Regions from separate parts of the Pseudomonas sp. NPDC090752 genome, predicted to be linked through region 3. Evidence: predicted binding sites of a transcription regulator. Region 3 holds the regulator's gene; each other region holds the start of a gene.

Region 1 (7,735 bases), on a different contig from region 3:
ACCTCCGTTCGGCCTCCTGAAGTCGCAACTTGTGTCGTCTGATCTATTGCGCGCTTAGAAGCAAAGCAAGAGCCAGAGCCAGAGCCAGAGCCAGAGCTGGTAACTATCGCGGCTTCAGGTCCAACCTGCGCAAATGACAGGTCACTTCCTCACGGTCGTGATACAGCTGCTTGCAGGCAATCGACACCTTGACCTTGCGCGCCTTGAACGTCTCTTCCATCCGGTCCAGTAGCCGCCGCACCTCGGCATAGCGCTGCTTCATCGGCAGCTTCAAGTTGACCACGGCCTCACGGCACAACCCCTCACCCAGCCAGGTCTCGATCAGCGCAGTAGAACGCGCCGGTTTCTCGACGATATCGCAGACCATCCAGTCCACCGGCTGCTTCGGCTGCCAGGTAAAACCGTCCGCCATCAGGTGCTGGACCAGGCCAGTGTCCATCAAGCTCTCGGCCATCGGCCCGTTGTCGATGGCCGTCACCAGCATGCCGCGGCGCACCAGCTGGTAGGTCCAACCGCCCGGCGAAGCCCCGAGGTCGACACCGGTCATGTCATCACCCAGGCGCTGCTCCCACTGTTCGCGTGGAATGAACTGGTGCCAGGCCTCTTCAAGCTTCAAGGTCGAGCGGCTCGGTGCCTCGCGTGGGAATTTCAGCCGTGGGATGCCCATCGGCCACAGCGCGCTGTTGTTCGCCTCGGCAACGCCAAGGAATACCCGACGGCCACTGATGAAGGTCAGCAGCAGGCGCGGCAGGCTGGCGTTGTCGACAAGACGCCCAGCCTTTTCCAGCGCCTTGCGCAGCGGCACCTCGAATTTGCGGCAGAAGGTCGAAAGCTCCTTGCCGTCATTGCTGTCGAGCACTTCCAGCCACAGGCTGCCGAACACCGGCAGCGCGGCCAGGTGCTCCAGCAGCACGCTGATGCGGTCGGTTTCCGGCAATTCGATATAGCTGCCGCGTGCCCACTGACGCGGAAAGATCATTTGCGCGAAGCGCAACTGCGCCATCAACTGTTCCGCACCCTCGCTGTCGGCACAGACAAACTCGGCGCAGGCGCTCTGCGGCTTGCCTTTGGCATAGCCGGCAACGCCCAGGTGGGCCGCGTGTTCGCTGATCTCGGCGCAGACCTCGCCCTCGAAACCGGGCCGGCAATGCATGAACAGGGTATTCATCTCTCACTCCACTACGGCTGGCGCGCTACGGGCGCCGGCAGGGCGGCGATGATAAAGGAAGTTCGGAACCTGCGACACGCCCCGCCGGTCCAGAAAAGAGTCAGGGGTGCCAAACAGGGCTAACCTGACCCTTCAGCCAGGTCCGTGCCGTGCGGGCCGAAACAGAGCGGTGGCACCGGCCTCACCCGCGAATGCCGGGCCCCGCTGCACAAGGAGTTGGCAATGCCCTCGCTCGATAGCCTGAACACCCTCAAGACCCTCAAGGTGGCTGACCGCACCTACCATTACTTCAGCCTTACCGAAGCCGCCGCCGAGCTCGGCGACCTGCAGCGCCTGCCCATGTCGCTCAAGGTGCTGCTGGAGAACCTGCTGCGTTGGGAGGACGGCGAAACCGTCACCGCTGACGACCTGCGCGCCCTCGCCGGCTGGCTGCAGGAACGCCGTTCCGATCGTGAGATCCAGTACCGCCCGGCGCGGGTGCTGATGCAGGATTTCACCGGCGTGCCGGCGGTAGTCGATCTTGCTGCCATGCGCGCGGCCATGGCCAAGGCCGGTGGCGATCCGCAGCGGATCAACCCCCTGTCGCCGGTAGACCTGGTGATCGACCACTCGGTGATGGTCGACCGCTACGCCACACCACAGGCGTTCGGCGAAAACGTCGACATCGAGATGCAGCGCAACGGTGAACGCTACGCCTTCCTACGCTGGGGCCAGAGCGCCTTCGACAACTTCCGTGTGGTCCCACCGGGCACCGGCATCTGCCACCAGGTCAACCTGGAGTACCTCGGCCGCACCGTCTGGACCCGTGAGGCCGACGGGCGCACCTACGCCTTCCCCGACACCCTGGTCGGCACCGACTCGCACACCACCATGATCAACGGCCTGGGCGTGCTCGGCTGGGGCGTCGGCGGCATCGAGGCGGAGGCGGCCATGCTCGGCCAGCCGGTGTCGATGCTGATCCCGGAAGTGATCGGCTTCAAGCTGACCGGCAAGCTGCGCGAAGGCATCACTGCCACCGACCTGGTGCTGACCGTCACGCAAATGCTGCGCAAGAAAGGCGTGGTCGGCAAATTCGTCGAGTTCTATGGCGATGGCCTGGCCGACCTGCCCCTTGCCGACCGCGCCACCATCGCCAACATGGCCCCGGAGTATGGCGCCACCTGTGGCTTCTTCCCAGTCGATGAAGTCACCCTCGACTACCTGCGCCTGTCAGGCCGACCGCCACAGACCGTGCAACTGGTCGAACAGTACTGCAAGGCCCAGGGCCTGTGGCGCCTGCCAGGGCAGGAACCGCTGTTCAGTGATGCCCTCGCCCTCGACATGGGTGACGTCGAGGCCAGCCTCGCCGGCCCCAAGCGGCCCCAGGACCGGGTCGCGCTGGATCAGGTCAACCAGGCTTTCAATCACTTCGTCGAACAGCAGCCCAAGGTGCTGGCCAAGGAAGTCGGCCGCCTGGAAAGCGAAGGCGGCGGTGGCGTGGCGGTGGGCAATGCCGACCAGGCCGGCGAAATCGACTACAGCCATGAGGGCCAAACCCACACCCTGCGCCATGGCGCCGTAGTGATCGCTGCAATCACCTCCTGCACCAACACCTCCAACCCCAGCGTAATGATGGCGGCCGGGTTGGTGGCGAAAAAGGCCCTGGAAAAGGGGCTGCAGCGCAAGCCTTGGGTCAAGAGCTCGCTGGCGCCAGGCTCCAAGGTGGTCACCGACTATTACAACGCGGCCGGGCTCACCCCCTACCTCGACCAGCTTGGCTTCGACCTGGTCGGCTATGGCTGCACCACCTGCATCGGCAACTCTGGCCCGCTGGACGAGGCTATCGAAAAAGCCATCGGCAGCGCCGACCTGACGGTAGCCTCGGTGCTTTCCGGTAACCGTAACTTCGAAGGCCGCGTGCACCCACTGGTCAAGACCAACTGGCTAGCCTCGCCACCATTGGTGGTGGCCTACGCCCTGGCCGGCAGCGTACGCGTGGACCTGACTCGAGACGCACTGGGGACTGGCAACGACGGCCAACCGGTATACCTGCGCGACATCTGGCCCACCCAGCAGGAAATTGCCGACGCCGTGGCCAAGGTCGACACGGCGATGTTCCACAAGGAGTATGCCGAAGTGTTCGCCGGCGACGCCCAGTGGCAGGCGATCGAAGTGCCGCAGGCGGCCACTTATGTGTGGCAGGACGATTCCACCTATATCCAGCACCCCCCCTTCTTCGACGACATCGGCGGGCCGTTGCCCGTTATCGAAGACATCCAGGGTGCACGCGTCCTCGCACTGCTTGGCGATTCGGTGACCACCGACCACATCTCCCCGGCCGGCAACATCAAGGCTGACAGCCCGGCGGGCCGTTACCTGCGCGACAAAGGTGTAGAGCCGCGCGACTTCAACTCCTACGGGTCCCGGCGTGGCAACCACGAGGTGATGATGCGCGGCACCTTCGCCAACATCCGCATCCGCAATGAAATGCTCGGTGGCGAAGAAGGTGGCAACACGCGCTACGTGCCAACGGGCGAGAAGCTGTCGATCTACGACGCTGCCATGCGTTACCAGGCCGACGGCACCCCCCTGGTTGTAATCGCCGGCCAGGAGTACGGCACCGGCTCCAGCCGCGACTGGGCAGCCAAAGGCACCAACCTGCTGGGAGTCAAGGCCGTACTGGCGGAGAGTTTCGAGCGCATCCACCGCTCCAATCTGGTGGGCATGGGTGTACTGCCACTGCAGTTCAAGGCCGGGCAAGACCGCAAGCAACTGGGGCTGACGGGCAACGAGCGGATCGACGTGTTGGGGCTGGCAGGCGTACCGCTGAAACCCGGTATGAGCCTGCCCCTGCGCATCACCCGTGAAGATGGCCAACAGCTAGACATCGAAGTGCTGTGCCGAATCGATACGCTCAACGAAGTGGAGTACTTCAAGGCAGGCGGGATTCTGCATTATGTACTGCGGCAGTTGATTGCCAGCTGACTTCAGGTAACCGAGGGGGGCCATACGCCCCTCGACTTACTTAAATATTCATTCAACAAAAACGCTGACTTGCCGATAAAGGTCGAAAGCCTTGCGGATTACTCAGCCATGCGTAACAACCAGCCGATCACTCAACGGGAACGGACTTTCCCAGCCCAACAACGGTTGATCTCGACCACCAACGCCAAAGGCGTGATCACCTATTGCAACGATGCATTTGTGGAGATCAGCGGATTCGCGCGCGAGGAGCTGATCGGCGCGGCGCACAACCTGGTACGCCATCCTGATGTGCCTGCGGCGGTCTTTGCCCATATGTGGCAGACCCTCAAGCAAGGCCAGCCGTGGATGGGCATCGTCAAGAACCGCTGCAAGTCGGGCGACCACTATTGGGTCAACGCCTACGTCACGCCGATCTTCGACAACAACCAGGTCACCGGCTTCGAATCGGTGCGGGTCAAGCCCACCGCCGAGCAGATTCGCCGCGCCGAAGCCCTGTACCAACGCATCAACCAGGGCAAGACCGCCATCCCGCGCCGCGACCGGTGGCTGCCGGTGCTGCAGGACTGGCTGCCCTTTATCCTGGTCAGCCAGGTCGGCTTCCTGATCGGTAACTGGCTCGGCCATTCCTGGGGCTTCGCCCTGGCTGCCGGCCTGTCGGTGCCGCTCGGCCTGCTTGGCCTGGGCTGGCAGCAACGTGGCCTGAAGCGCCTGCTGCGCCTGGCCGAACAGACCACCTCCGACCCGCTGATCGCGCAGATGTACACCGACAGCCGCGGCGTGCAGGCGCGCCTGGAAATGGCCATGCTCAGCCAGGATGCCCGCATGAAGACGTGCCTGACCCGCCTGCAGGACAGCGCCGAGCACCTCAGCGAGCAAGCACGTCAGTCCGATGCACTGGCCCACAAGAGCTCTTCAGGCCTGGAGCGCCAACGGGTCGAGACCGAACAGGTCGCTGCCGCCGTCAACCAGATGGCCGCCACCACCCAGGAAGTGGCCAACCACGTGCAGCGCACCGCCGATGCCACCCAGGAAGCCAATCGCCTGACCAGCCAGGGCCGCCAGATCGCCGGGGAAACCCGTGACGCGATTGCGCGCCTGTCGACGGCGGTGGGCGAAACCGGCGCAACCGTGACGCAGTTGGCCAAGGACAGCGACGAGATCGGTGGCGTGGTCGATGTGATCAAGGGCATCGCCGACCAGACCAACCTGCTGGCGCTGAACGCCGCCATCGAAGCGGCCCGCGCTGGCGAGATGGGCCGCGGCTTTGCCGTAGTTGCCGATGAAGTCCGCCAACTGGCCCAGCGCACCGCCGAGTCCACCGGGCAGATCCACGGCCTGATCGCCAAGCTGCAACAAACCGCCAACAACGCCGTGCTGACCATGGAAACCGGCCATCGCCAGGCCCAGGAAGGGGTCGAGCGCGTGATGCAGGCGGATCAGGCGCTGGTCGGGATCAGCGAGGCGGTGGCCAATATCACCGACATGGCGACCCAAATCGCCGCCGCTACCGAAGAACAGACCGCCGTTGCCGACGAGATCAGCCGCAACATCAGCACCATTGCCACGCTGGCAGACGAGACCGCCGAACAGGCGCAGCACTCGGCGCTGCTCAGCGAAGAACTGACCACCACAGCCGGTGGCCAGTATTCGCTGGTGGAGCGGTTCAACCGGTGATGAAGGGGGCGCCTCGCGCGCCCTACCACTCCAGCGTCAAGCGGCTCTCGAAGTACCGTTCCTCGCCCGTCAACGGATCGGCAAAGCGCAAACTGTGCGCCAGCAGCTTCAGCGGCTGCTGGTAATCATCTTCTACCTGACGCAACTGCGGATAGAACGGGTCATTACAGATCCCCGCCCCCAGCGCTGCCATGTGTACCCGCAACTGATGGGTCTTGCCGGTGACCGGCGATAGTCCATAACGCCACACCTCGCCATTGCGCTCCAATACCTCGGCCAGGGTTTCGCTGTTGTCCTCCCCTTCTACCTCATGCATGCGAAAAAACGGCTCGCCATGCACCAGGCGGCTTTTGTGCACCAACGGGAAATCACGTTGCGGCAAGGCGGCAGCGATCGCCTGATAGCGCTTGTCGATGCGACGCTCAGGGAATAGCCGCTGGTAGGCGCTGCGGGTCTGCGGGTTGGCAGAAAACAGCACCAGCCCTGCGGTATGCCGGTCGATGCGGTGCAGCGGCACCAGGTGCGGGTTGTCCAGGCGACGGATGAGCCGCCGCAGCAAGGTGTGCTCGACGTACTCGCCCGTTGGCGTCACCGGCAAAAAATGCGGTTTGTCCGCCACCACCAGATGCTCATCCACATGCAGGAGGGTTTCCTCCGCCAGGATCGGCCGTTCGTTGGGCACTTCACGAAAATAATGCAGGCGCATGCCACGGCGGTAAGGCAGGTCGGCGGCGACTGCCTGGCCTTGCGCATCGAGTACCCGGCCGCGGGCAAAGCGGCCCAGCCATTGCTCACGCCCGATCGCCTTGAAATGGTCGCACAGGCAATCGAGCACCGTTGCCCAGTTGCCAGGTGGCAGGCAAACCGTGCTGGCTTGCTGACGGGCGGGGTCGAAAGGCGTGGTCATGGCGAGGCTCGGCGCAGGCAGGGCCGCGTATTATCCCCCAAGCCCGCCCGCTCAACCAGCCTGCACCGCACCCTCGCTACGCGCCTTCAACCAGCGCAACACCTGCACCGGCTCCCAGCGGCCGGGATCGTACAGTGCGTAGAGCAAACCCTGGTAACCCACCACATCCAGCCCACGGTGGTAACCGGCGCGCTGGAACAAGGCTTCGATCTCGGCGAAGCAGGTATTGAAATGGACCTTGCCGAACGGCGTGCGGTCATCGGTGACCAGGCCTTCGAGGCGCAGTTCCAGCACGGCGTCACACACCCGCTCGACCGGCATGCGGTTGACGCTGTACTTGAGTTGCTCGACATTGAGCATGGGCTTACCTCGATACTGTATTTATATACAGCATACGAAGATGACCACCCTTCCGTCAATTCGGGGCCAGGAAGGTGACTACCTGCTCAGTATCGAATGGCCAATACAATTCGGCCGAAGAGTCGCAGCGCCGCAGCACCGGAATGATCAGGCCATAGCACTCGAACAGCGCTATATCGTCGGCGATATCGACCAGTTCGACCAGCAAACCTTGGTCGACAAACGGCATCAGCACGGCTTCGGCCACTTCGCACAAGTGGCACCCAACGGTGCCGAAGAGTTGGCATTCAGGCAGCATGGGGCGGGACTCGGTTTGGCGTGGATGAGAAGCCTATTCTAGGTCGCTACCGCCCCCTGTGCACCTGACCTCGCTCAATCCTGGCTGGTAGCGCCGATGCGGTGGATCGACAAGTCAGCGCCCTGGAACTCCTGTTCGTGGCTCAAGCGCAGGCCATTCACCGCCCGGATCGCGCCGTACACGGCAAAACCACCGAACAGCGCGACGATCACCCCGGCCAGGCTGCCGATCAACTGGCTGACCAGGCTGACCCCACCCAAGCCCCCCAGAGCCGCCTGACCAAAGATGCCGCAGGCAATCCCGCCCCACACGCCACAGAGCCCGTGCAGTGGCCAGACACCCAGCACATCATCGACCTTCCAGC
Region 2 (7,735 bases), on a different contig from region 3:
TGCCGGCGCACACCAAGGTCAACGAGTTCGAAGCGGCGATCCGCACCGTGTGCGAACCGATCTTCGAAAAACCGTTAAAGGATATTTCCTTCGGCCAGGTGCTGATGCGCCTGTTCCAGACCGCCCGGCGCTTCAACATGGAAGTGCAGCCGCAGCTCGTACTGTTGCAGAAAACCCTGCTCAACATCGAAGGCCTGGGCCGTCAGCTGTACCCCGACCTTGACCTGTGGAGCACCGCCCAGCCCTACCTGGAACGCTGGATGCGCGAGCGTTACAGCCCCAAGGCGGTACTGGGCAATATCTACAGCCAGGCCGAGCAGCTGCCGCACCTGGCTGGCATGACCCGCGACCTGCTCGAACGCCTGTCGCAACCGCACCTGCACGACCCGCAATTGCCTGAGCGCCGCCGCCAGGGCGACCGCTGGCCGCTGCGCCTGCTCGGTGCCAGCCTGCTCGGCGGCGGCGCGGTGCTGGCCGCCAGCGCCGCCGGGGCCGCCAGCTTGGCCGCACCGGCGGCGTGGCCGGCCTGGCTGATGTTGGCCGCCGGCCTGTACCTGATCGTGCGCCAATAGCCAGCCGCGCGGCTGGCTGGCACACTAGCGCAAAGGGCCCGGTACTGAAGCGGGCCCGGTTTTGGAGTCGACGATGAAAGACTGGCTGGACGAGATCAAGTGGAACAGCGATGGCCTGGTACCGGCGATCGCCCAGGACCACAAGACCGGACGCGTGCTGATGATGGCCTGGATGAACCGCGAATCGCTGGCGCTGACTGCCGCCGAGCAACGTGCCATCTACTGGTCGCGTTCGCGTGGCAAGCTATGGCGCAAGGGCGAGGAATCGGGCCATGTGCAGAAGCTGCACGAGATGCGCCTGGACTGCGATGCCGACGTGATCATCCTGATGGTCGAGCAACTGGGCCATATCGCCTGCCATACCGGCCGTGAAAGCTGCTTCTACCGCGTCTTCGAAGCCGGCCAGTGGAAAACCGTCGACCCGGTGTTGAAAGACCCGGATGCCATCTACAGCGCAGGACACTGACATGAGCGACACCCTCAACCGCCTGGCCGAAGTGCTCGAAGAACGCAAGCACGCCGCCGCCGACAGCTCCTACGTGGCCAGCCTGTACCACAAGGGCCTGAACAAGATTCTGGAAAAGCTCGGCGAAGAATCCGTCGAGACCATCATCGCTGCCAAGGATGCCGAGGTCAGCAAGGATTACAGCGATGTCATCTATGAAACCGCCGACCTGTGGTTTCATAGCCTGGTCATGCTCAGCGCACTGGGCCAGCATCCACAAGCCGTGCTCGACGAGCTGGAGCGCCGTTTCGGCCTTTCCGGGCACGATGAAAAGGCCGCGCGCCAGCCGTCGGCTTGAGCAAACAGAATTCTAGGAGAGCACCATGGGTATTTTTGACTGGAAACACTGGATCGTCCTGCTGGTCGTCGTCGTGCTGGTATTCGGCACCAAGAAGCTGAAGAACCTGGGCGGTGACCTGGGTGAATCGATCAAGGGCTTCCGCAAGGCCATGAACGACGAAGAGACCAAGCCGGCCGAGCAAACCCCGCCGCCTGCACAGCCCGTCCCGCCGGTACAGGCCACCCAGCAGCAGGCCGCCGCGCCGCAGCAGGGCCACACCATCGAGGGCCAGGCCCAGCCGGTCCAAGAGCCGCAGCGGAAAGACTGAGCCATGTTCGGCATCAGCTTCAGTGAGTTGCTACTCGTCGGCCTGGTCGCCTTGCTGGTGCTCGGCCCCGAGCGCCTGCCCGGCGCCGCGCGTACGGCGGGGCTGTGGATCGGCCGGCTCAAGCGCAGCTTCAATGCGATCAAGATGGAGGTCGAGCGTGAAATTGGTGCCGACGACATCCGCCGCCAGCTGCACAACGAGCACATCCTGCAAATGGAACAGGAAGCCAAGCGCATCCTCAACCCGCTGACGCCGCCGGCCCAGCCGTCCGCCACTGCGGTCACCGAACAGCCTGCCGCCACGCCAGCGCCTGAGCAGCCCGACCCGCCTCAACCGCCGCGAGCCCCATGAGCGAAAAACCGCAAGACGACCAGCCGATGCCGCTGGTCTCGCACCTGACCGAACTGCGCACCCGCCTGCTGCGCTGCGTCGCCGCGATCTTCCTGATCTTCGCCGGGCTGTTCTCCTTCGCCCAGCAGATCTACACGTTGGTTTCGGCGCCGTTGCGCGACCACTTGCCGGCCAATGCGACGATGATCGCCACCGACGTGGCCTCGCCGTTCCTGACGCCGTTCAAGCTGACCATGATCGTCTCGCTGTTTCTGGCGATCCCATTCATCCTCCAGCAGATCTGGGGCTTCATCGCGCCCGGGCTGTACCGCCACGAAAAGCGCATCGCCATCCCGCTGCTGGTGTCGAGCATCTTCCTGTTCTACGCCGGCATGGCCTTCGCCTATTTCCTGGTGTTCCCGCTGATGTTCAAGTTCTTCGCCGCGGCCACCCCGGATGGCGTGGCGATGATGACCGACATCGCCAACTACCTCGACTTCGTCATGACCCTGTTCTTCGCCTTCGGCGTGGCCTTCGAGATCCCGGTAGCGGTGGTGCTGCTGGTGTGGATCGGCGTGGTCGATGTGCAGTACCTGAAGAAGATCCGCCCGTACGTGATCATCGGCTGCTTCGTGGTCGGCATGATCCTCACCCCGCCGGACATCTTCTCGCAGACCCTGCTTGCCGTGCCCATGTGGTTGTTGTTCGAGATCGGCGTGCTGTGTGGCAGCCTGATCCGCAAGCGCAGCCACGGCGACGATGAAGCGGCCAACGACCACAACGACCAGCCGCCAGCGACTCAATCGTGAACCTGTTGCTTCTTGAAGAGGCCGACTTCGTCTCGGCCGACCGCGTCGTCCTTGCCGATCGGCGCTTTACCCACATGCAGGAAATCCACCGCGTGGCGGTGGGCGACAGCCTGCGCGTGGGCCGCATCAATGGCCTGATGGGCAGCGCCACGGTAATGCGCCTTGCACAGCACGAAGCCGAACTGCAGGTCGGCTTCGACCAACCGCCGCCGCCCAAGCTGCCACTGACCCTGGTGCTGGCCGTGCCACGGCCGAAGATGCTGCGCCGGCTGTTTCAGACCGTTGCCACCTTGGGTGTGCAGCGACTGATCCTGGTCAACAGCTACAAGGTCGAGAAAAGCTTCTGGCAGACTCCGTTTCTCAACCCCGAAAGCATTCGCGAGAACCTCATCCTGGGCCTTGAGCAGGCCCGCGACACGGTGTTGCCCGAGGTGATCATCGAGAAGCGCTTCAAGCCCTTCGTCGAAGACCGCCTGCCCGCCATCGCCGACGGCACCCTCGGCCTGGTCGGCCACCCCGGCCCCTACCCCGCCTGCCCGCGTGCAGTCGAAGGCCCCGTAACCCTGGCCATCGGACCCGAGGGTGGCTGGATCCCCTACGAAGTCGACTTGCTGGGCAAGGCCGGCTTGGCGCCGGTACAGCTGGGCGAGCGCATCTTGCGGGTGGAAACTGCCGTAACTGCCCTGCTCTCAAGGATTTTCTGACAAACGGGTCAGCTTTCACCCATCAAGTTTCCCCGGCGCAGGCCGATGGTTATGGCAACACAACAATAAGCCATGCTGCCACGTTGCCGGGGAGTCGAACATGTACCAATGGTTTTCCCAATCGCTGGGGAATGTAAGCGTCAATCGCAAGTTGGGGCTGGGCTTCGGCCTGGTGTTACTGATGACCTTGGCCATCACCTTCACCGGGTGGATGGGCATGGATAGCATCATCGAACGGGGCGACAAGCTGGGTAATATCTCTGTCATCCAGCAACACACCCAAGACCTGCGTATTGCCCGCCAGCACTATGAGCGTAAGCCGGACCCAAGCGCAATCAACGAGGTGGAACAGGCGCTCAGCACGCTGGAGCGTCAGGTGCAGCTGATGCTCGGTCAGATCGAACAACCTGCCGACCACCAGCGCCTACAGCAACAGATGGAGGCTATCCGCCTCTATCGCCAGGCGTTCAACGAGCTCAAGCAGGGCGCCGTCGAACAGTCACTGCAACGCATGGCCGACCAAGGCACGGTGCTGCTGCAGACCAGTCAGGCGATGACCGCTTCGCAGACCCAGGTGCGTGACGCCGGCGCCAGCCAGGCCAAGGCCATGCTAGCCGGCGCAACCGCCTTGGCCATGGTTTTGGGCCTGCTCGCCGCCTGGGTCATCACTCGGCAGATCATCCTGCCCCTGCGCCAGACGTTGGTAGCCGCAGAACGGGTCGCCAGCGGCGACCTCCGCCAGGATCTGCACAGCTCGCGTCGCGACGAGCTCGGTCAGCTGCAAGCCAGCATGCAGCGCATGACCCAAGGCCTGCGCGAACTGATCGGCGGCATCGGCGACGGCGTCACCCAGATCGCCAGCGCCGCCGAGGAGCTGTCGGCCGTGACCGAACAGACCAGCGCCGGGGTCAACAATCAGAAGGTTGAGACCGACCAGGTGGCGACCGCCATGAACCAGATGACCGCCACCGTGCATGAAGTCGCGCGCAACGCCGAGCAAGCCTCGGAAGCGGCGCTGGCGGCGGACCAGCAAGCCCGCGAGGGTGATCGGGTGGTCAGCGAGGCGGTGACGCAGATCGAGCGCCTGGCCCGCGAAGTGGTGAATTCCAGCGAAGCGATGAACCAGCTCAAGGCCGAAAGCGACAAGATCGGCAGCGTGCTCGATGTGATCAAGTCGGTGGCCCAGCAAACCAACCTGCTGGCGCTCAACGCGGCCATCGAAGCGGCCCGTGCCGGTGAAGCCGGCCGTGGCTTCGCCGTGGTCGCCGACGAAGTGCGCAGCCTGGCCCAGCGTACCCAGCAATCCACCGAAGAGATCGAGGAGCTGATCGCCGGCCTGCAAAGCGGTACCCAGCGGGTGGCCAGCGTGATGGACGCCAGCCGCCAGCTCACCGACAGCAGTGTCGAGCTGACCCGCCGCGCCGGTGGCTCGCTGGATACCATCACCCGCACCGTATCGTCGATCCAGGCGATGAACCAGCAGATCGCCACCGCAGCCGAGCAACAAAGCGCGACAGCCGAAGAGATCAACCGCAGCGTGATGAATGTGCGGGATATCTCCGACCAGACTTCGGCCGCGAGTGAAGAAACGGCGAGTTCAAGTGTCGAACTGGCTCGGTTGGGCACCCATCTGCAAGGCCTGGTCGGGCGGTTCAGACTTTGAGATAGTCAGGGCCGCTATGCGGTCCCTTCGCGGGGCGAGCCCGCTCCCACAGGTACTTCACAGGCTTGAGGCATGTGGATACTTTGTGGGAGCGGGCTCGCCCCGCGAAGGGGTCACCGCTGTCAGAGCACCTGGCGCAGGAAGGCCTGGGCCCGCGGATCCTTCGGCGATTCAAAGAACGCCACTGGCGCCGAGTCTTCCAGCAGCTTGCCATGGTCGAAGAACAGCACCCGGTCCGCCACTTCCCGGGCAAAGCCCATTTCGTGGGTCACGCAGACCATGGTCATGCCTTCCTGGGCCAGGGTCTTCATCACGTCCAGCACCTCGCCGACCATTTCCGGGTCGAGCGCCGAGGTCGGCTCGTCGAACAGCATCACCTTGGGCTCCATCGCCAGCGCTCGGGCGATCGCCACCCGCTGCTGCTGACCACCGGACAACCGCGACGGGTACTCGTTGGCCTTCTGCGAAATGCCCACCTTCTCCAGCAGCGCCCGCGCCTTGGCCTCGCGTTCGGCCTTACCGCGCTTGCGCACGACCTTTTGCGCAAGGCACAGGTTTTCCAGCACGGTCATGTGCGGAAACAGGTTGAAGTGCTGGAACACCATGCCGACTTCACGGCGGTAGGCGTTGATATCGGTCTTCGGGTCGGCCAGTTGCACGCCGTTGATGGCGACAGAACCTTGGTCGAAATGTTCCAGACCATTGAGGCAGCGCAGGAAGGTCGACTTGCCTGAACCCGAGGGACCAAGCACCACCACCACTTCACCCTTGGCTACCTGGGTGGTGACGTTGTCCACCGCGCGCACGACTTGGCCACGGGTGTCGAAGACTTTCAGCAGGTCACGGACTTCAATCACTTTGCGCAAGCCTCCGCTCGAGCCGGCTGGCCAGGTGCGACAGCGGCAGGTTGATCAGCAGGTACAGACCTGCCACGCAGAACCAGATCTCGAAGGTCGAGAACGAGGTGGTGATGGCCTCGCGGCCGCTCTTGGTCAGTTCGGTGATGGCGATCACCGAGACCAGCGAGGTGTCCTTGACCAGGCTGATGAACTGCCCGGCCAGCGGTGGCAGCACGCGCTTGAAGGCCTGCGGCAGGATCACGTGGCGCATCGACTGGCCGGCATTCAGGCCCAGCGAGCGGGCCGCTTCGTTCTGGCCCTTGGCAATCGACTGCACGCCGGCACGCACGATCTCGGCCACGTAGGCGCCGGTGAACAGCGCCAGCGCCGCCACCCCGGCAAATTCACGGGACAGGTTGAGCACGGTGCCGATGAAGAAGTAGAAGATGAAGATCTGCACCAGCAGCGGCGTGCCGCGTACCAGTTCGACATAAACGGTCGACAGGTCGCGCAGCGTCGGGTTGTTCGACAGCCGGCACAAGCCTGCGAACAGGCCGATCACCAGACCCAGCGCACCGGATACCACCGACAGCCACAAGGTGGTCCACAGGCCCCAGGCCAGCGGGCCCGCTGCCCAGTGACGGGTAACGCCAATCTGGTCGCCTTCGGCGACGTCGTCACCGCGGCTCAGTTGCAGGCTGTCCTTGGCCACGTCGAGCACCTGCTCATCGCCGTTCTCGTCCTTCAGCGTAACGCGGGCGTTGTCGCCGGAAACGACGATTTCCTGCACCGAGCCGTAGCCGCTGGCGCGCTGCGCTTCCTCGGCCTGGTAGGCGAAGTATTGCGGTACGCGGTTCCAGCGCCACTCGTAGGACATCATCGAGGTGGCGAAGTACAGGCTGATCGCCAGGCCGACCAGGACCAGCGCGGTCAGCGCATGCCAGGGCCACTGGGCTTTCTTGTGTTTGATCACGTGGGTACTTCCGTAAATGCGAACGCGCAGGGTTTACCTGCGCGTCGGGGTCAAAGCCTTGGCTTGTGGCCTGGGGCTTATTCCATTTCCTTCAGCCAGTCCTTGTTCTTGAACCACTTGTCGTGGATACGATCGTAGGTCCCGTCATGCTTGATCTGGTGCAGGAAGTTGTTGATGAAGTTGATGCTGTCGTAGTCACCCTTCTTCAGGCCGAAGGCCAGCGGCTCGTAGGTGAAGGGTTCTTCGAGGAACAGCAGCTTGCCGGCACCGGCCTTGTCGACCGCCACCACGTTGTACGGCGCGTCGTAGACGAAGGCGTCAGCCTTGCCGTTGACCACGTCCATCACCGCTTCCTGCTCGTTGTCGTAGCCGTGGTACTTGGCCTTGGCGATCAGCTTCTTGGAGACCATCTCGCCGGTGGTGCCGAGCTTGGAAGTGATGCGGTACTTCTCGTTGTTCAGGTCCTTGTACGACTTGATCTCGCCGGCCAGCTCCTTGCGGATCAGCAGGGTCTGGCCGACCACGATGAAGGGTTCGCTAAAGTTCAGGCGCAGGTTGCGTTCCTGGGTCAGGGTCATGCCGCTGCCGATCATGTCGAACTTGTCGGTCAGCAGGGCCGGGATGATGCCGTCGTAGGCGGTGGATACAGCCTCGAACTTGACGCCCATGGATTTGGCCATGGCTTTGAGGATATCGACTTCGAAGCCGATGATCTCGCCACGCTTGTTGGTC
Region 3 (7,735 bases):
TGAAGCTGGTTCGTGATGAGCTGGGCTCCGACGCCGCCATCATCGGTAACCGCCGCATCGCTGGTGGTGTCGAACTGACGGCCGCGCTGGACTACAAGCTGTCCGCGCTGGCCCCGCGCGTGCCTAATGCCGAGCTCGAAGAAGAGCTGCGCAAGACCCACACGCGCATCGCCACCGCCCAGGCCGAGCTGGACAACCGCAGCGACGCCAGCGAGGGCAGCCGCCAGTTGTTCGCCGGCCAGTCGCTGACCGCATCGGAGCCGTTGATCGAGCCGCACGTGGAGACGCCAGCCGCAGCTGCCCCGGCCGCTCCCGCGCCGGTCGACCCTCGGTTGTTCGATGCCATGCGCTCGGAACTGTCTGGCCTGCGCGAACTGCTGGAAGTGCAGCTCGGCTCGTTGGCCTGGAACCAGCTGCAGGGCAGCAAGCCGGCCCAGGCCAACCTCTGGCGCCGTTTGCAGCGCATTGGCCTGTCCGGCCCGATTGCCCGCGAACTGCTCGAACTCACCCAGGAAATCGAAGAGCCGCGCCATGCCTGGCGCATGTTGCTGGCGCACCTGGCGCGGATGATCGAGGTGCCCGAGGTCGAGCCGATCGAAGAGGGCGGTGTGATCGCCATGGTCGGCCCCGCCGGCATGGGCAAGACCACCACCCTGGCCAAGCTCGCCGCGCGCTATGTACTCAAGTATGGCCCGCAGAACCTGGCCTTGGTGAGCATGGACAGCTTCCGCATCGGTGCCCAGGAACAGCTCAAGACCCTGGGGCGCATCCTCAACGTGCCGGTGACCTATGTCGACCCGGGACAGTCGCTGGCCCAGGCGCTGGAGCCGCTGCTGCGCAAGCGCGTAGTACTGATCGACACCGCCGGCCTGCAGGCCAGCGACCCGGCCCTGCGCATGCAGCTGGAAAGCCTGGCCAGCCGCGGCATCGCCTCACAGAATTACCTGGTGCTGGCCACCACCAGCCAGAAGCAGGTGCTGACCGCCGCCTACCACAGCTACAAGCGCTGCGGCCTGGCCGGTTGCATCTTGACCAAACTCGATGAAACGGCGAGCCTCGGCGATGTGCTGAGCCTGGCCATCAGTCATGAACTGCCCGTGGCCTACCTCACCGATGGCCCGCGCATTCCTGACGACCTGCACTTGCCGCGGGCGCACCAACTGGTGACTCGAGCCGTGAATGTGCAGTTGCAGGACGAGCCCAGCGAAGAGGCCATGGCCGACATGTTCGCTGATCTCTATCACAACCCACGGCGAGCGGGTTGATGAAGCGTGTGCAAAATACCTACACCAAGGGGGCTGCTGCATCGCCCCTCGTGTGGCTTGGGTCCAAGCGAGACAAGGTAAACAACGAACATGGGTAGCATGCATCCCGTACAGGTGATCGCCGTAACCGGTGGCAAAGGTGGCGTCGGCAAGACTAACGTTTCAGTGAACCTGTCCCTGGCACTGGCCGAGCTCGGCCGCCGGGTCATGCTGCTGGACGCCGACCTGGGCCTGGCCAATGTCGACGTGTTGCTGGGCCTGACCCCGAAACGCACCCTGGCCGATGTCATTGAAGGGCGCTGCGAGCTGCGCGACGTGCTGCTGCAGGGGCCCGGCGGTGTACGCATCGTGCCGGCGGCCTCCGGCACCCAGAGCATGGTGCACCTGGCGCCGGCCCAACATGCCGGGCTAATCCAGGCCTTCAGCGAGATCGGCGACAACCTCGACGTGCTGGTGATCGACACCGCTGCGGGTATTGGTGACTCAGTAGTCAGCTTCGTCCGCGCGGCGCAGGAGGTGCTGCTGGTGGTGTGCGACGAACCCACTTCGATCACTGACGCCTACGCGCTGATCAAACTGCTCAACCGCGACTACGGGATGAACCGTTTCCGCGTGTTGGCCAACATGGCGCAGAGCCCGCAGGAAGGTCGCAATCTGTTCGCCAAGCTGACCAAGGTCACCGACCGCTTCCTCGATGTCGCCCTGCAATACGTCGGCGCCGTGCCGTACGACGAGTGTGTGCGCAAGGCAGTGCAAAAGCAGCGGGCGGTCTACGAGGCCTTCCCGCGCTCCAAATGCGCGCTGGCGTTCAAGGCCATTGCGCAGAAGGTCGACAGCTGGCCGTTGCCAGCCAACCCGCGCGGGCACCTGGAGTTCTTCGTCGAGCGCCTGGTACAGCCCACCAGTGCAGGGCCAGTGCTATGAGTGCAAGCGGTTTCAAGATGTACAGCAAGGCGTCCAAGGACGCCCAGTACGAACTGATCGAACGCTACGCCCCGCTGGTCAAGCGCATTGCCTACCACCTGCTGGCGCGCCTGCCGGCCAACGTGCAGGTCGAAGACCTGATCCAGGCCGGCATGATCGGCCTGCTGGAAGTCGCCAACAAGTACGACGCCAGCAAGGGCGCGAGCTTTGAAACCTACGCCGGCATCCGCATCCGCGGCGCCATGCTCGACGAGGTGCGCAAGGGCGACTGGGCGCCACGTTCGGTGCACCGCAACACCCGCATGGTCAGCGACGCGATGCGCGCCGTTGAAGCCAGAACCGGCCGCGACGCTAAAGATCATGAAGTTGCTGCCGAACTTCAATTGAGTCTCGATGATTACTACGGGATTTTGAACGATACCCTGGGCAGCCGCCTGTTCAGTTTCGACGACCTGTTGCAGGACGGCGAGCACGAAGGGCTGCACGAGGATGGCGCCAGTGGCCAGGTCGAGCCGTCGCGCGACCTGGAGGACGAGCGCTTCCAGGCTGCACTGACCGATGCCATCGCCAACCTGCCGGAGCGTGAGCGGCTGGTCCTGGCGCTGTACTACGACGAAGAACTGAACCTCAAGGAAATCGGTGAGGTGCTGGGGGTCAGCGAATCGCGTGTCAGCCAGCTGCACAGCCAGTGCGCTGCACGCCTGCGCAGCCGCCTCGGGGAATGGCGGGCGCGTTGAGCTCGGGGTCGTTGCAGTCGTTTTCACGTTGTACCGAATTGATTGAATGCGCGCTCGGGGCCGAGCGTGTTAGAGACTGCTTGGAGGTCTAATTGAACAAAGACATGAAAATCCTCATCGTTGACGACTTTTCGACGATGCGGCGGATCATCAAGAACCTGCTGCGTGATCTGGGCTTCACCAACACCGACGAAGCCGACGACGGCACCACGGCGCTGCCGATGCTCGAAAGCGGCCATTACGACTTCCTGGTGACCGACTGGAACATGCCGGGCATGTCCGGTATCGACCTGCTGCGCAAGGTGCGTGCGCACGAGCGCCTGAAGGGTATGCCGGTGCTGATGGTGACCGCCGAAGCCAAGCGCGACCAGATCATCGAAGCGGCCCAGGCCGGGGTCAACGGCTACGTGGTCAAGCCGTTCACCGCGCAGGTACTCAAAGAAAAGATCGAGAAGATCTTCGAACGCGTCAACGGCTGAATCAGCTCAGGGGGCGCCATGGAATCAACACAAACATCTTTGGGGGAGTTCGAATCGACCCTGAAGAAGCATGCCCAGGAGTTGGTCGAAAGCCTGGAGAAGGGGCAGTTCGGCGAGGCGGTGCAGCTGATCCATCAGCTCAACCAGACCCGCGACCGGGGCCTGTACCAGGAAGTCGGCAAGCTGACCCGTGAGCTGCACAGCGCGATCGTCAGCTTCCAGATCGACCCGCGCATGCCGCAGGCCGAGGAGGTCTCGCAGATCACCGACGCCACCGAGCGTTTGTCCTATGTGGTCAAACTCACCGAAGGCGCCGCCAACCGCACCATGGACCTGGTCGAGGAGAGCACGCCGGTGCTCAACGAGCTGGCGGCTGAGGCGCAGAACCTGAGTGTCGACTGGCAGCGCTTCATGCGCCGCGAAGTTGCTGCGCCGGAATTCCGTGACTTGGTCAAGCGCGTCGACAGTTTCCTGACGCACAGTGCCGAAGGTAACCGCAAGGTGTCTGGCCACCTCAATGACATTCTGCTGGCCCAGGACTATCAGGACCTGACCGGGCAGGTGATCAAGCGGGTGACCACGCTGGTGACCGAAGTCGAAAGCAATCTGCTCAAGCTTGTGCTGATGGCCAGTCAGGTCGACCGTTTTGCCGGTATCGAACATGACCACCAGCAGCTACGTGCTGAAAAAGATGAAGAAAAATATCCGGCTCGGGGTGAAGGTCCGCAGATTCATGCCGATAAGCGTGAAGACGTCGTGTCCGGTCAGGACGATGTCGATGATCTGCTGTCCAGCCTGGGTTTTTGAGGAGCACGTTTAATGAGCTTCGGCGCCGATGAAGAAATCCTTCAGGATTTCCTGGTAGAAGCCGGCGAAATTCTTGAGCAACTGTCCGAGCAACTGGTCGAGCTGGAAAGCCGGCCCGACGATGCCGACCTGCTCAATGCGATCTTTCGCGGTTTCCACACTGTAAAAGGGGGCGCCGGCTTCCTCCAGCTCAACGAGCTGGTGGAGTGCTGCCATATCGCCGAGAACGTGTTCGACATCCTGCGCAAAGGTGAGCGCCGAGTCGACGCGGAGCTGATGGACGTGGTGCTCGAAGCGCTGGACACGGTCAACAGCATGTTCGGCCAGGTGCGCGAACGCAGCGAAGTGACCCCGGCCACGCCCGAGCTGCTGGCGGCGTTGTCGCGCCTGGCCGAGCCGGGTAGCGCCCCAGCACCGGCAGCGGTGGTCGAGGCTGCGCCTAAGCCTGCCGCCGAGGCGGACATCACCGATACCGAATTCGAACAGCTGCTCGATTCGCTCGACGCGGTCAAGGCTGAAGCTGCCGCTGCAGAACAGCAACTGCACGGCGAGACTTCGAGCGGCGGCGGCGCAGACGAGATCACCGACGCCGAGTTCGAATCGTTGCTCGACCAGTTGCACGGCAAGGGCCAGTTCTCGGCTGATGTCGTGGCCAGTGAGCCCGTCGCCGTTGCCGCCAGCGCGCCGGCCAGCGACGAGATCACCGACGAAGAATTCGAGTCGCTGCTGGATCAGTTGCATGGCAAGGGCAGCTTCCAGGCCGATGCGCTGCCGGCTGCCACGGCCGCTGTGGCCAGCGCTGCACCGGCTGCCGGCACCGGCGACGAAATCAGCGAGCACGAGTTTGAAGCGCTGCTGGATCAGCTGCATGGCAAAGGCAAGTTCTCCGGCGATACCGTCTCCGCCGAAGCGCCGGCTGCCGTTGCCGCACCGGTCGCCGCCAAGCCGCAAATCCAGCCCGCTGCCAAGCCGGCACCGGCACCCGCCGCTGCGGCCAAGCCTGCCGCGCCAGCCCGTGCCCCAGCGGCCGAAAAGCCTGTCAGCGAAGCGGAAACCACCGTGCGTGTCGACACCGCGCGCCTGGACGAGATCATGAACATGGTCGGCGAACTGGTGCTGGTGCGTAACCGCCTGGTGCGCCTGGGCCTGAACAGCGGCGATGAGGCCATGTCCAAGGCCGTGTCGAACCTCGACGTGGTCACCGCCGACCTGCAGACCGCGGTGATGAAAACCCGCATGCAGCCGATCAAGAAAGTCTTCGGCCGCTTTCCGCGCTTGGTCCGCGACCTGGCTCGCCAGCTCAAGAAAGAGATCAACCTGGAGCTGGTCGGTGAAGAAACCGACCTCGACAAGAACCTGGTCGAGGCCCTGGCCGACCCGTTGGTGCACTTGGTGCGTAACGCCGTCGACCATGGCGTCGAGATGCCCGAGGAGCGTGAAGCCTCGGGCAAGGCGCGGACCGGTCGCGTGGTGCTGTCGGCCGAACAGGAAGGCGACCACATCCTGCTGTCGATTTCTGACGACGGCAAGGGCATGGACCCCAACATCCTGCGCGCCAAGGCCGTGGAAAAAGGCCTGATGGACAAGGACGCCGCCGAGCGCCTGAGCGAGTCGGACTGCTACAACCTGATCTTCGCCCCAGGTTTCTCGACCAAGACGGAAATTTCCGACGTGTCCGGCCGTGGTGTCGGCATGGACGTGGTGAAGACCAAGATTTCCCAGCTCAATGGCTCGATCAATATCTACTCGGCCAAGGGCCAGGGTTCGAAGATCGTCATCAAGGTGCCGCTGACCCTGGCGATCATGCCGACGCTGATGGTGATGCTGGGCAACCAGGCGTTCGCCTTCCCCCTGGTCAACGTCAACGAGATCTTCCACCTCGACCTGTCGCGCACCAACGTGGTCGACGGCCAGGAAGTGGTGATCGTGCGCGACAAGGCGCTGCCGCTGTTCTACCTCAAGCGCTGGCTGGTCCAGGGCCAGGTGCACGAAGAGCAGCGCGAGGGCCATGTGGTGATTCTCTCGGTCGGTACCCAGCGGATCGGCTTCGTGGTCGACCAACTGGTGGGCCAGGAAGAGGTGGTGATCAAGCCGCTGGGCAAGATGCTGCAGGGCACCCCAGGCATGTCCGGCGCCACCATCACCGGCGACGGTCGCATTGCGCTGATCCTCGACGTACCGAGCATGCTCAAGCGTTACGCGGCGCGGCGTATTTGATTTCGGTGGCGCGCCCTGGTGGGCTGCGCCACCTAATGGAGTGTTTATGGCAGTCAAGGTCCTGGTGGTGGATGATTCCGGTTTCTTCCGCCGCCGCGTCTCGGAAATCCTCTCGGCCGACCCGACGATCCAGGTCGTGGGTACCGCGACCAACGGCAGGGAGGCGATCGATCAGGCGCTGGCGCTCAAACCCGATGTCATCACCATGGATTACGAAATGCCCATGATGGATGGCATCACCGCTGTGCGGCACATCATGCAGCGCTGCCCGACGCCGGTGTTGATGTTCTCCTCGCTGACCCACGAAGGCGCTCGGGTGACCCTCGATGCCTTGGACGCCGGCGCGGTGGATTACCTGCCGAAGAACTTCGAAGACATCTCGCGCAACCCGGAGAAGGTCAAGCAGATGCTCTGCGAAAAGGTGCATACCCTTTCGCGCAGCAACCGCCGTTTTGGCGGCTACGCAAGCCCTGCGCCGGTCGCCGCGCCAGCGCCAACCAGCAGCGCTCCTGCCCCGGTCAGTAGCCTCGCCAATCACGCCCCGGTGCGCACGGCGGTGCCCACCCGTACCGCGGCAGCGGCGCCTGCACATTCGCCGGCTCCCAAACGCAAGCCTTACAAGCTGGTGGCCATAGGTACGTCCACCGGTGGGCCGGTGGCCCTGCAGCGCGTGCTGACTCAGCTGCCAGCAGGCTTCCCGGCGCCCATCGTGCTGATCCAGCACATGCCGGCGGCGTTCACCAAGGCCTTTGCCGAGCGTCTCGACAAGCTCTGCAAGATCACCGTGAAGGAAGCCGAAGACGGCGACCTGCTGCGCCCCGGTCTGGCGCTGTTGGCCCCCGGTGGCAAGCAGATGATGATCGATGGCCGCGGCACGGTGAAGATCCTGCCCGGTGACGAGCGCCTGAACTACAAGCCGTGCGTGGACATTACTTTTGGCTCGGCGGCGAAATCCTACGGTGACAAGGTGCTTTCGGTGGTGCTCACCGGCATGGGCGCCGATGGCCGTGAAGGCGCGCGCCTGCTAAAGCAGGGTGGCAGCACCGTGTGGGCCCAGGATGAAGCCAGCTGCGTGATCTATGGCATGCCCATGGCCATCGTCAAGGCCAACCTGGCCGACGCGGTGTACAGCCTGGATGAAATCGGCAAGCACCTGGTCGAGGCCTGCGTCTGATGGATGTCCTTAGCCTGATTGGCCTGATCCTGGCCTTCGTCGCCATTATCGGCGGCAACTTCCTCGAAGGCGGTCACGTCGGTGCGTTGCTCAACGGCCCGGCGGCGCTGATCGTACTCGGCGGCACCCTGG
Region 4 (7,735 bases), on a different contig from region 3:
AGCTCACTGAACAGTTTTTCCAGGTCGGCCAGTGCCGGCAGCAGGCCTGGCGCGGGCGGCAGGCCCAGCTGGGTGCGCTTGCCCTCGACGAAGCGGGCGCCGGGGATGTGCCCGCTGACATAGCGGTTGGCGCTGCTCAGGTCGACCAGGATCAGCTGGGGCGAATCCAGGCGCGGCAGCAGGTCCGCAGGCTCGATCACCAGCGGCAGTCCGGCAAAATCAGTCATCCACGGTCTCCAGTGTGGAAAGAGGAGCGATTGTAGCGCAAGGGTCAGGCATTGCGGTTGGCAAACACGGCGAGGGCGCGCTCGATACATTGCGCGGTTTTACCGAACGCTTGCACGCTGACATCGGCCAGCGGCTTGCCCCCTTGATCCGCCACCGCCAGCATCAATACCTGGTCGTTGACCGCCAGTGAGCGCAGCAGCAGGTGTTCGCCACGGAAGAAGGCGTGCAATGGGGCCGGTAACAGGGCCGAGAATTGGGCATGGTTCTCCGGCGTCAGGCGCAGCTGAGCGGCCTTGACCAGCAGTTTTTGCAGCAATTTGCTCTGCGGTACGGGCAAAGCGATGGCCGCAGCTTCTTTAGGTAGGCCGGCAGTCTGCTGCACGCGCAGGTAGTCGCTGGCCTTGTCCAGGGTCAGCAGCATGATGCGCTGCATGCCGCAGGCCAGCAGGGCTTCACGTGCCTGGGTGGCCAGGTGCACGGCGTTGGTGAACGGGCTGGGCTGGGCCAGCAACTCCTGGCACAACTTGCGCCACTGGCCGAGCGCGTCGCTGGAGGGCGGCGGCGGAGCCAGCATGTCGGGGTGCGGGCGGCGCTGGTGCCAGGGCCAGATCAAGGCTTCGGCGGGGTGGAACAAGGCATGCCTGGCATGGCGGCGGGCACTGGCGGCTGCCTGCTGGTGGACCTGTTGCTGTACGTCTTCCAGTGAAGTCTGAAGGTACAGTGCGGTCAGCAGTTGCCAGCGCAGCAGGTGTGGGTTGTCCCAGCCCACTTGCGCCGCCAGCGCCAGGTTATTGGCCAGCAGCACGGTGTTGGCCGGCTGGTTGAACCAGCGGCTCAAGGCGGGCGCCTCGTCCAGGCGGTGCTGCTGGCTCAGCAGGTCTTCGTCGCGGGCGATGCTCAATATCTGCCCAAGCTGTTCACGCTCTTCCAGCAGCAGGCGGTAGCCCTGGGTGACCCACTGCGACAGGCGCCAGTGCTCGGCCATGGCTTGGCACAGCGCCATGATGCGCACGCCAAACAATTCCTGCTCGACATCCGCAGCCTCTTCGCCCTTGTGGATGACCCGCAGTTCCCAGGCGTCGAGCAGTTTCGGGTAGACCAGCGCCATCGGCCACAGGGGCGACAGGAACAGCAGGCTGCCCCAGTGGATTTCCTGCCACAGCCGCGCCAGGCGGCTGGCGAACAGGCCACTGGCCTGTTGGGACGCGTGCTGGCTGATCAGCAGAAACTGGCGCAGCACCGGCGGGATATCGTCGTCCGGCAGCGCTGGCAGGCGGTTGAGCAGTTCGCGGGTACGCGCCAGGCCCAGGCGATTGAGGGCGATTTCCAGGCTTTCGGCAGGTTCCGCCTGGCTGGCATTGGCCGGGTGGTTGGCCTCGCGCATCACCGACAGCACCAGGGCCGGGCTGTCCTGCATCAGTTCGGCGATATCGCGCAGCGAGCGGCGGCTATCATTGATGGCGCTCATGACCCGGTCGTAACTCTGCTTCGGCACCGGTACACGGATACCGTCGAGCAGCTTTACCCAGGCCTCTAGCGTACGCGGATTCTGAGTGGGCACCTTGGATTCCATTGGCATTTTGACATCAGTCCGAACTGGCTTTTCGCATTGAGTGGCTATAGTCTGGCGCAGTTCTGCCGATAAGTAGAAGAAGAGTTTTAAAGCTCCCGTCCCTCACCCTGACCACGACAGCAAGTGCTTTGAACCTATGGCTAAAATTATCGGCATCATCGTCGTATTCGCGAGCGTGCTCGGCGGATATGTACTCTCCCACGGCAAGATCGCGGCGCTGATCCAGCCGTTCGAAGTGCTGATCATCGGCGGGGCCGCCTTTGGCGCCTTCATGCAGGCCAACCCCGGCTACATGACCATGCATGTGGTCAAGAAGTCGATGAAGATGTTCGGCTCCCGGTTTACCCACACCTTCTACCTGGAAGTGCTGGGCCTGGTGTACGAAATCCTCAACAAGAGCCGTCGCGAAGGCATGATGGCGATCGAGAGCGATATCGAAGACGCCGCGGCCAGCCCTATCTTCGCCAAGTATCCCGCCGTGCTCGGCGATGAGCGCATGACCGCGTTCATCTGCGACTACCTGCGCATCATGTCCACCGGCAACATGGCGCCCCACGAGCTCGAAGGCCTGTTCGACATGGAGCTGCTGAGCATGAAGGAAGAGCTCGAGCACCCATCCCACGCCGTCACCGGCATTGCCGACGGCATGCCCGGCTTCGGTATCGTCGCGGCGGTACTGGGTATCGTGGTGACCATGGCGTCGCTGGGTGAGGGTGACCAGGCTGCCATCGGTATGCACGTGGGGGCGGCCCTGGTGGGTACCTTCTTCGGTATTCTTGCGGCCTACGGCTTCTTCGGGCCGCTGGCCAAGTGCCTGGAGCACGATGCCAAGGAAGAGATCAACCTGTATGAGTCGATCAAGGCTTCGCTGGTAGCCTCGGCTTCGGGCATGCCACCTTCGCTGGCCGTCGAGTTCGGGCGCAAGGTGCTCTATCCGAAGCACCGCCCGAGCTTTGCCGAGCTGGAACAAGCCGTTCGCGGTCGCTAAGCCATGGAAAACAATCAGCCGATAATCATCAAGCGCGTCAAGCGCTTCGGTGGAGGCCACCACGGCGGCGCCTGGAAGATTGCCTTCGCCGACTTCGCCACGGCGATGATGGCGTTCTTCCTGGTGCTGTGGTTGATGTCCACCGCCACCCCCGAGCAGAAGATCGCCATTGCCGGCTACTTCAAGGACCCGATCGGCTTCTCCGAAAGCGGCACGCCCTATGTGATCGACCTGGGTGGCTCGCCGGAACTGGCACCGGAAAAGACCATCAACCCGGAGCAGAAGTCCGAGCCTACGCCTGATACCAGCATCCAGCTGGACAAGGACCAGGTCGAGACCATGGCCGAACAGGTCGAGCGCGAGCGCCTCGAATTGCTGCTGCAGGAGCTGCAGAACAAGGTCGATGAAAACCCGCAACTGCAGAAGTTCAAGGACCAGATCCTCTTCGAGATCACCCAGGATGGCCTGCGCATCCAAATCATGGATGCCGAGAACCGGCCGATGTTCGACATCGGCAGTGCTCGCCTGCAGCCGTATTTCGAGGACATCCTGCTGGCCATGGCCGACACCATCAAGGCGGTGCCGAACAAGATCAGCATCAGTGGCCACACCGATGCCAAGCCTTACGCTGGCAGCGGTGACTACGGCAACTGGGAACTATCGGCCAACCGCGCCAACGCCGCGCGCCGTGCGCTGGTCGCCGGTAGCTACCCGGATGACCAAGTGGCGCGAGTGGTGGGATATGCATCGTCGTCGCTGTTCGACCGCAAGGACCCGTTCAATCCGGTCAACCGGCGTATCGACATCATCGTCCTGACCAAGAAGGCCCAGCGCAACATCGAGGGTGAGCAGGGTGCACCCGAGGCGCCAGATGCCCAGCCCGCGCCGCCTGCCGGTGCGGCTCCAGGGGCTTCTTCTGCAGCGCCCGGCGCGGAGCAAGCGCCGATGCAGCCGCGTGAGCTGCGGCAGAAGCTGAACATCTTCGAGGAAGGCACCTTGAAGATGGACGAGGCGAAGGACCAGTAACCCAGGGGGCGCTGGGTTGAAAATATAAAAGCTGACGCGCTTCCTGTGGGGGCGGGCTTGTCCCGCGAAACGGGCGAAGCCCGTGCCATCCAGCGCGGTGCTCGCTTCGCGGCTAAAGCCGCTCCCACAGGTTGATCAGTAGCTGTCTTCCGGCAAGCTGGCGATGATCGAGCGGTAGCTGTTCATGCGCTGCGGCTTGATGCGGCCGTCTTCCAACGCCTTGAGCAGCGCGCAGCCGGGTTCGCGATCATGCTTGCAGTCGCGGAAGCGGCAGGTGCCGAACAAATCCCGAAACTCGATGAACCCGCCTTCGACGTCGTCACGGCTGACATGGCCCAGGCCGAATTCGCGGATGCCCGGCGAGTCGATCAGGTCGCCGCCGTTGGGGAAGTGGTACAGGCGCGCGGTGGTGGTGGTGTGCGTGCCCTGGCCCGACCATTCGGACAGGTCGCCGACGCGGGTATCGGCTGCCGGCAGCAGGCTGTTGACCAAAGACGACTTGCCCACGCCCGACTGGCCGACGAATACACTGATGTGGCCGTCGAGCATCTGCTGTAGGCGCTGCATACCGTCACCGTGGTGGGCAGAAACCTCCAGCAATGGATAGCCGAGATCGCGATAAACCTCGAGCAGCGCATGCAGGCCCGGGCCGTTTTCGTCGTTGATCAAATCGGCTTTGTTAAGCAGCAGCAAGGGGCGAATGCCAGCATGCTCGGCGGCGACCAGGTAGCGGTCGATCAGGTTCGGGTGCGGCTCGGGCGCTGGCGCGAAGACGATCACGATCAAGTCGACGTTGGCCGCCACTGGCTTGAGCTGGCCATGGTTGTTCGGCCGGCACAGCTCGGTGCTGCGCGGCATCTGCGCGACGATCACGCCAATGCCCTGGTTGCCAGCGCGCCAGACCACGCGGTCGCCGGTGACCAGCGCCGGCAGGTTGGCCCGCAGGTGGCAGCGGAACACCTGGCCGGCGACATCGCCGTCCTGGGCCTCGACTTCGACCTGCACGCCAAAGTGTGCGATCACCAGGCCCAGTTGCTCCGGCCCCAGGTCACCGCCCTCCAGCTCATGCAGCACGTGCTGTTCGCGTTTGGCGGCGCGAGCGGCGCGTTCGTTCTGGATTTTTTCGATACGCCAGTTTTGGCGACGATTGAGCTGGCGTTTGGCCATGGACCTTCCAAGGTGGGGCAAGTTGAAAACGGCAGGCAGTTTAGCATGCCGGGTCATCGACCATTCTGGTTACCTTTGCACCGCGCATGCGCAGGCCGTCGTCGCTAGGCTAATATGACGGCCATTACGAGGAGCCCCTGCATGCAAAATCCACAGAACCTGATCTGGATCGATCTGGAAATGACCGGCCTGGATCCGGACAGCGACGTCATCATCGAGATGGCTACCATCGTTACCGACAGCGATTTGAACACTCTGGCCGAAGGCCCTGTGATTGCCATTCACCACAGTGACGAAGTGCTGGCGCGCATGGATGAGTGGAACACCCGCACCCATGGCGCCTCGGGTCTGACCCAGCGAGTGCGTGAGAGCAAGGTCAGTATGGCGCAGGCCGAGGCAGAGACCATCGCCTTCCTCGAAAAATGGGTGCCCAAAGGAAAGTCTCCCATCTGTGGCAACAGCATTGGGCAAGATCGTCGTTTCCTCTACCGCCATATGAAAGCCCTGGAAGAATACTTCCACTACCGCAACCTGGATGTCTCGACCCTGAAGATCCTGGCCCAGCGTTGGGCTCCGCAGGTAGCCGACGACTTCAAGAAGGGCAGCACCCACCTGGCACTGGACGATATCCGCGAGTCGATCGCCGAGCTGCGCCACTACCGCGAGCACTTCCTCAAGGTGTGAGCCGAAAGGGCGCAGATATTCTCGTCGCGCCCTCTTTTGGTGCCCAAGGCAACTGGTTAGACTGCGCGCCTTTCTCGCACGGACCCGCGCCATGTTGTTGATGCTCTACCTTATCGCCATCACCGCCGAGGCCATGACTGGCGCCCTGTCTGCTGGACGCCGAGGCATGGATTGGTTTGGCGTGGTGCTGATTGCCTGCGTCACTGCGCTGGGTGGCGGCTCGGTGCGCGACGTGCTGCTCGGCCACTACCCGCTGACCTGGGTGAAACACCCGGAATACCTGGTGCTGACCAGCTGCGCTGCGTTGTTCACGATTTTCATCGCGCCGATGATGCGCCGCTTGCGCTCGCTGTTCCTGGTGCTGGATGCCCTGGGGTTGGTGGCCTTCACCCTGATTGGCTGCATGACGGCGCTGGAGATGGGGCAGGGGATGCTGGTGGCGTCGATCAGTGGGGTGATTACCGGGGTGTTTGGCGGAATTCTGCGGGATATCTTCTGTAACGACATTCCGCTGGTGTTCCGACGTGAGCTGTATGCCAGCGTGTCGTTTGCTGCGGCGTGGTTCTACCTGGGGTGTGTTTACTTCAAGGTGCCGGCGGAGCAGGCCATGTTGCTGACTTTGTTTGGCGGGTTCCTGGTGCGGTTGCTGGCCATTCGGTTCCATTGGGAAATGCCGAAGTTTCACTACAACGACCAGCAGTAGCCTTGAGGCAACCCCTGTGGGAGCGGCTTTAGCCGCGAAGCAGGCACCGCGCTGGATGGCACGGGCTTCGCCCGTGTTCGCGGGACAAGCCCGCTCCCACAGGGATCGCGCAGCTTTCTAAGTTTTGTGGAAGACAGTTGCTCCCACAGTTGAATTGTGTTGCTAGTGAATGCCGTGCTTGGCCAGCGCCCACGCCACATGCTCGCGTACCAGCTCTGACGCATCCTCCCGCCGAGCCTGCAGGGCCTCCAGCACCGGAATCGTCGAAGGCGCATTACCTAGGCCCACTGCCAGGTTGCGTAAAAATCGCTCGTACCCCGCGCGCCGCAACGGCCCGCCCTCGGTCTTGCGCAGGAAGGTCTTTTCGTCCCACAGGAACATCTCGGCCAGTTCGGCATTCTCCAGCCCGTGGCGCGGCTGGAAGTCGCTCTCCTGGGTAGGCCGTGCGAAGCGGTTCCACGGGCAGACGATCTGGCAGTCATCGCAACCGAATACCCGATTGCCCATCATCGAGCGCAACTCCACGGGAATCGCGCCCTTCAGCTCGATGGTCAGGTACGAGATACAGCGCCTGGCATCCAGCACGTATGGGCCGACGAAAGCCTTGGTCGGGCAGATGTCCAGGCACGCCTCGCAGCGCCCGCAGTGCTCGCTGGCATGCGCGTCGTCCACCGGCAGCGGCAGGTCGACGAACAGTTCGGCAAGGAAGAAGTAGCTGCCGGCCTTGCGGTTGAGCAGCAACGTGTTCTTGCCGATCCAGCCCAGCCCGGCCTGTTCGGCAATCGCCTTTTCCAGTACCGGGGCGCTGTCGACGAATGCGCGATAACCGAACGGGCCGATGTCTTCCTGGATGCGATCGGCCAGGTGCTGCACGCGTTTGCGCACCAGCTTGTGGTAGTCGCGGCCCAGGGCATATCGCGAGACGTAGGCTTTTTCCGGCTGGGCCAGGCGTTGCGCCATCTGAGTATCGCCCGGCAGGTAGTCCATGCGCAGCGACACCACGCGCACGGTGCCGGGAATCAACTGGTCGGGGTGCGCGCGTTTGCCATCGTGGGCGGCCAGGTACTCCATCTCACCCTGGTAGCCGGCGTCGAGCCAGCGCTGCAGGTGTTTTTCGTGCTCGCCAAGGTCCACACCGGCGATGCCGACGTGGGCAAAACCGAGTTCTTGGCCCCAGATCTTGATCGATTGGGCCAGGGCGGCGAGGTCAAGTGTGCAAGCGGACATGGATGGGTAAGGCAATACGGGCTCAGGTGCGTATAATTCTGCCAGACATTGGAGCCTTTGACCCCATGCCGCAGACCAAACACCCCAGTCACATCCCGCAACTGCTCAGCAGCGTGTCCGTTGCGCGCCTGCCCCCCAG

The links. Region 3 encodes FliA, which starts transcription of late flagellar genes. Its sites were predicted from a motif close to CTAAAGTTTNNNNNNNNNNNGCCGNTAA; they were not measured.
Region 1: the regulator FliA is predicted to act here: its motif matches at 4,184-4,211, upstream of ACZ6YA_RS07480 (methyl-accepting chemotaxis protein).
Region 2: the regulator FliA is predicted to act here: its motif matches at 3,550-3,577, upstream of ACZ6YA_RS09945 (methyl-accepting chemotaxis protein).
Region 4: the regulator FliA is predicted to act here: its motif matches at 1,846-1,873, upstream of motA (flagellar motor stator protein MotA).

Annotation. Positions count from the first base shown of each region.
Region 1 is NZ_JBVJLI010000004.1:49,090-56,824, forward strand. It holds gene rlmM (23S rRNA (cytidine(2498)-2'-O)-methyltransferase RlmM) at 104-1,168, opposite strand; gene acnA (aconitate hydratase AcnA) at 1,391-4,132, shown strand; gene ACZ6YA_RS07480 (methyl-accepting chemotaxis protein) at 4,241-5,806, shown strand; gene ACZ6YA_RS07485 (pseudouridine synthase) at 5,829-6,713, opposite strand; gene ACZ6YA_RS07490 (transcriptional regulator) at 6,765-7,073, opposite strand; gene ACZ6YA_RS07495 (glutaredoxin family protein) at 7,129-7,371, opposite strand; gene ACZ6YA_RS07500 (ammonium transporter) at 7,446-7,735, opposite strand, start outside.
Region 2 is NZ_JBVJLI010000005.1:265,936-273,670, forward strand. It holds gene ubiB (ubiquinone biosynthesis regulatory protein kinase UbiB) at 1-572, shown strand, start outside; gene hisI (phosphoribosyl-AMP cyclohydrolase) at 646-1,038, shown strand; gene ACZ6YA_RS09920 (phosphoribosyl-ATP diphosphatase) at 1,040-1,375, shown strand; gene ACZ6YA_RS09925 (twin-arginine translocase TatA/TatE family subunit) at 1,401-1,685, shown strand; gene tatB (Sec-independent protein translocase protein TatB) at 1,689-2,036, shown strand; gene tatC (twin-arginine translocase subunit TatC) at 2,033-2,824, shown strand; gene ACZ6YA_RS09940 (16S rRNA (uracil(1498)-N(3))-methyltransferase) at 2,821-3,528, shown strand; gene ACZ6YA_RS09945 (methyl-accepting chemotaxis protein) at 3,629-5,191, shown strand; gene ACZ6YA_RS09950 (amino acid ABC transporter ATP-binding protein) at 5,314-6,048, opposite strand; gene ACZ6YA_RS09955 (amino acid ABC transporter permease) at 6,041-7,003, opposite strand; gene ACZ6YA_RS09960 (transporter substrate-binding domain-containing protein) at 7,081-7,735, opposite strand, start outside.
Region 3 is NZ_JBVJLI010000001.1:8,081-15,815, forward strand. It holds gene flhF (flagellar biosynthesis protein FlhF) at 1-1,265, shown strand, start outside; gene fleN (flagellar synthesis regulator FleN) at 1,356-2,189, shown strand; gene fliA (RNA polymerase sigma factor FliA) at 2,186-2,926, shown strand; gene ACZ6YA_RS00065 (chemotaxis response regulator CheY) at 3,031-3,405, shown strand; gene ACZ6YA_RS00070 (protein phosphatase CheZ) at 3,424-4,212, shown strand; gene ACZ6YA_RS00075 (chemotaxis protein CheA) at 4,225-6,429, shown strand; gene ACZ6YA_RS00080 (protein-glutamate methylesterase/protein-glutamine glutaminase) at 6,476-7,603, shown strand; gene ACZ6YA_RS00085 (flagellar motor protein) at 7,603-7,735, shown strand, end outside.
Region 4 is NZ_JBVJLI010000005.1:133,048-140,782, reverse strand. It holds gene ACZ6YA_RS09390 (rhodanese-like domain-containing protein) at 1-227, opposite strand, end outside; gene ACZ6YA_RS09385 (HDOD domain-containing protein) at 272-1,807, opposite strand; gene motA (flagellar motor stator protein MotA) at 1,938-2,789, shown strand; gene motB (flagellar motor protein MotB) at 2,793-3,815, shown strand; gene rsgA (small ribosomal subunit biogenesis GTPase RsgA) at 3,951-4,982, opposite strand; gene orn (oligoribonuclease) at 5,124-5,666, shown strand; gene ACZ6YA_RS09360 (trimeric intracellular cation channel family protein) at 5,758-6,369, shown strand; gene queG (tRNA epoxyqueuosine(34) reductase QueG) at 6,532-7,596, opposite strand; gene ACZ6YA_RS09350 (NAD(P)H-hydrate dehydratase) at 7,662-7,735, shown strand, end outside.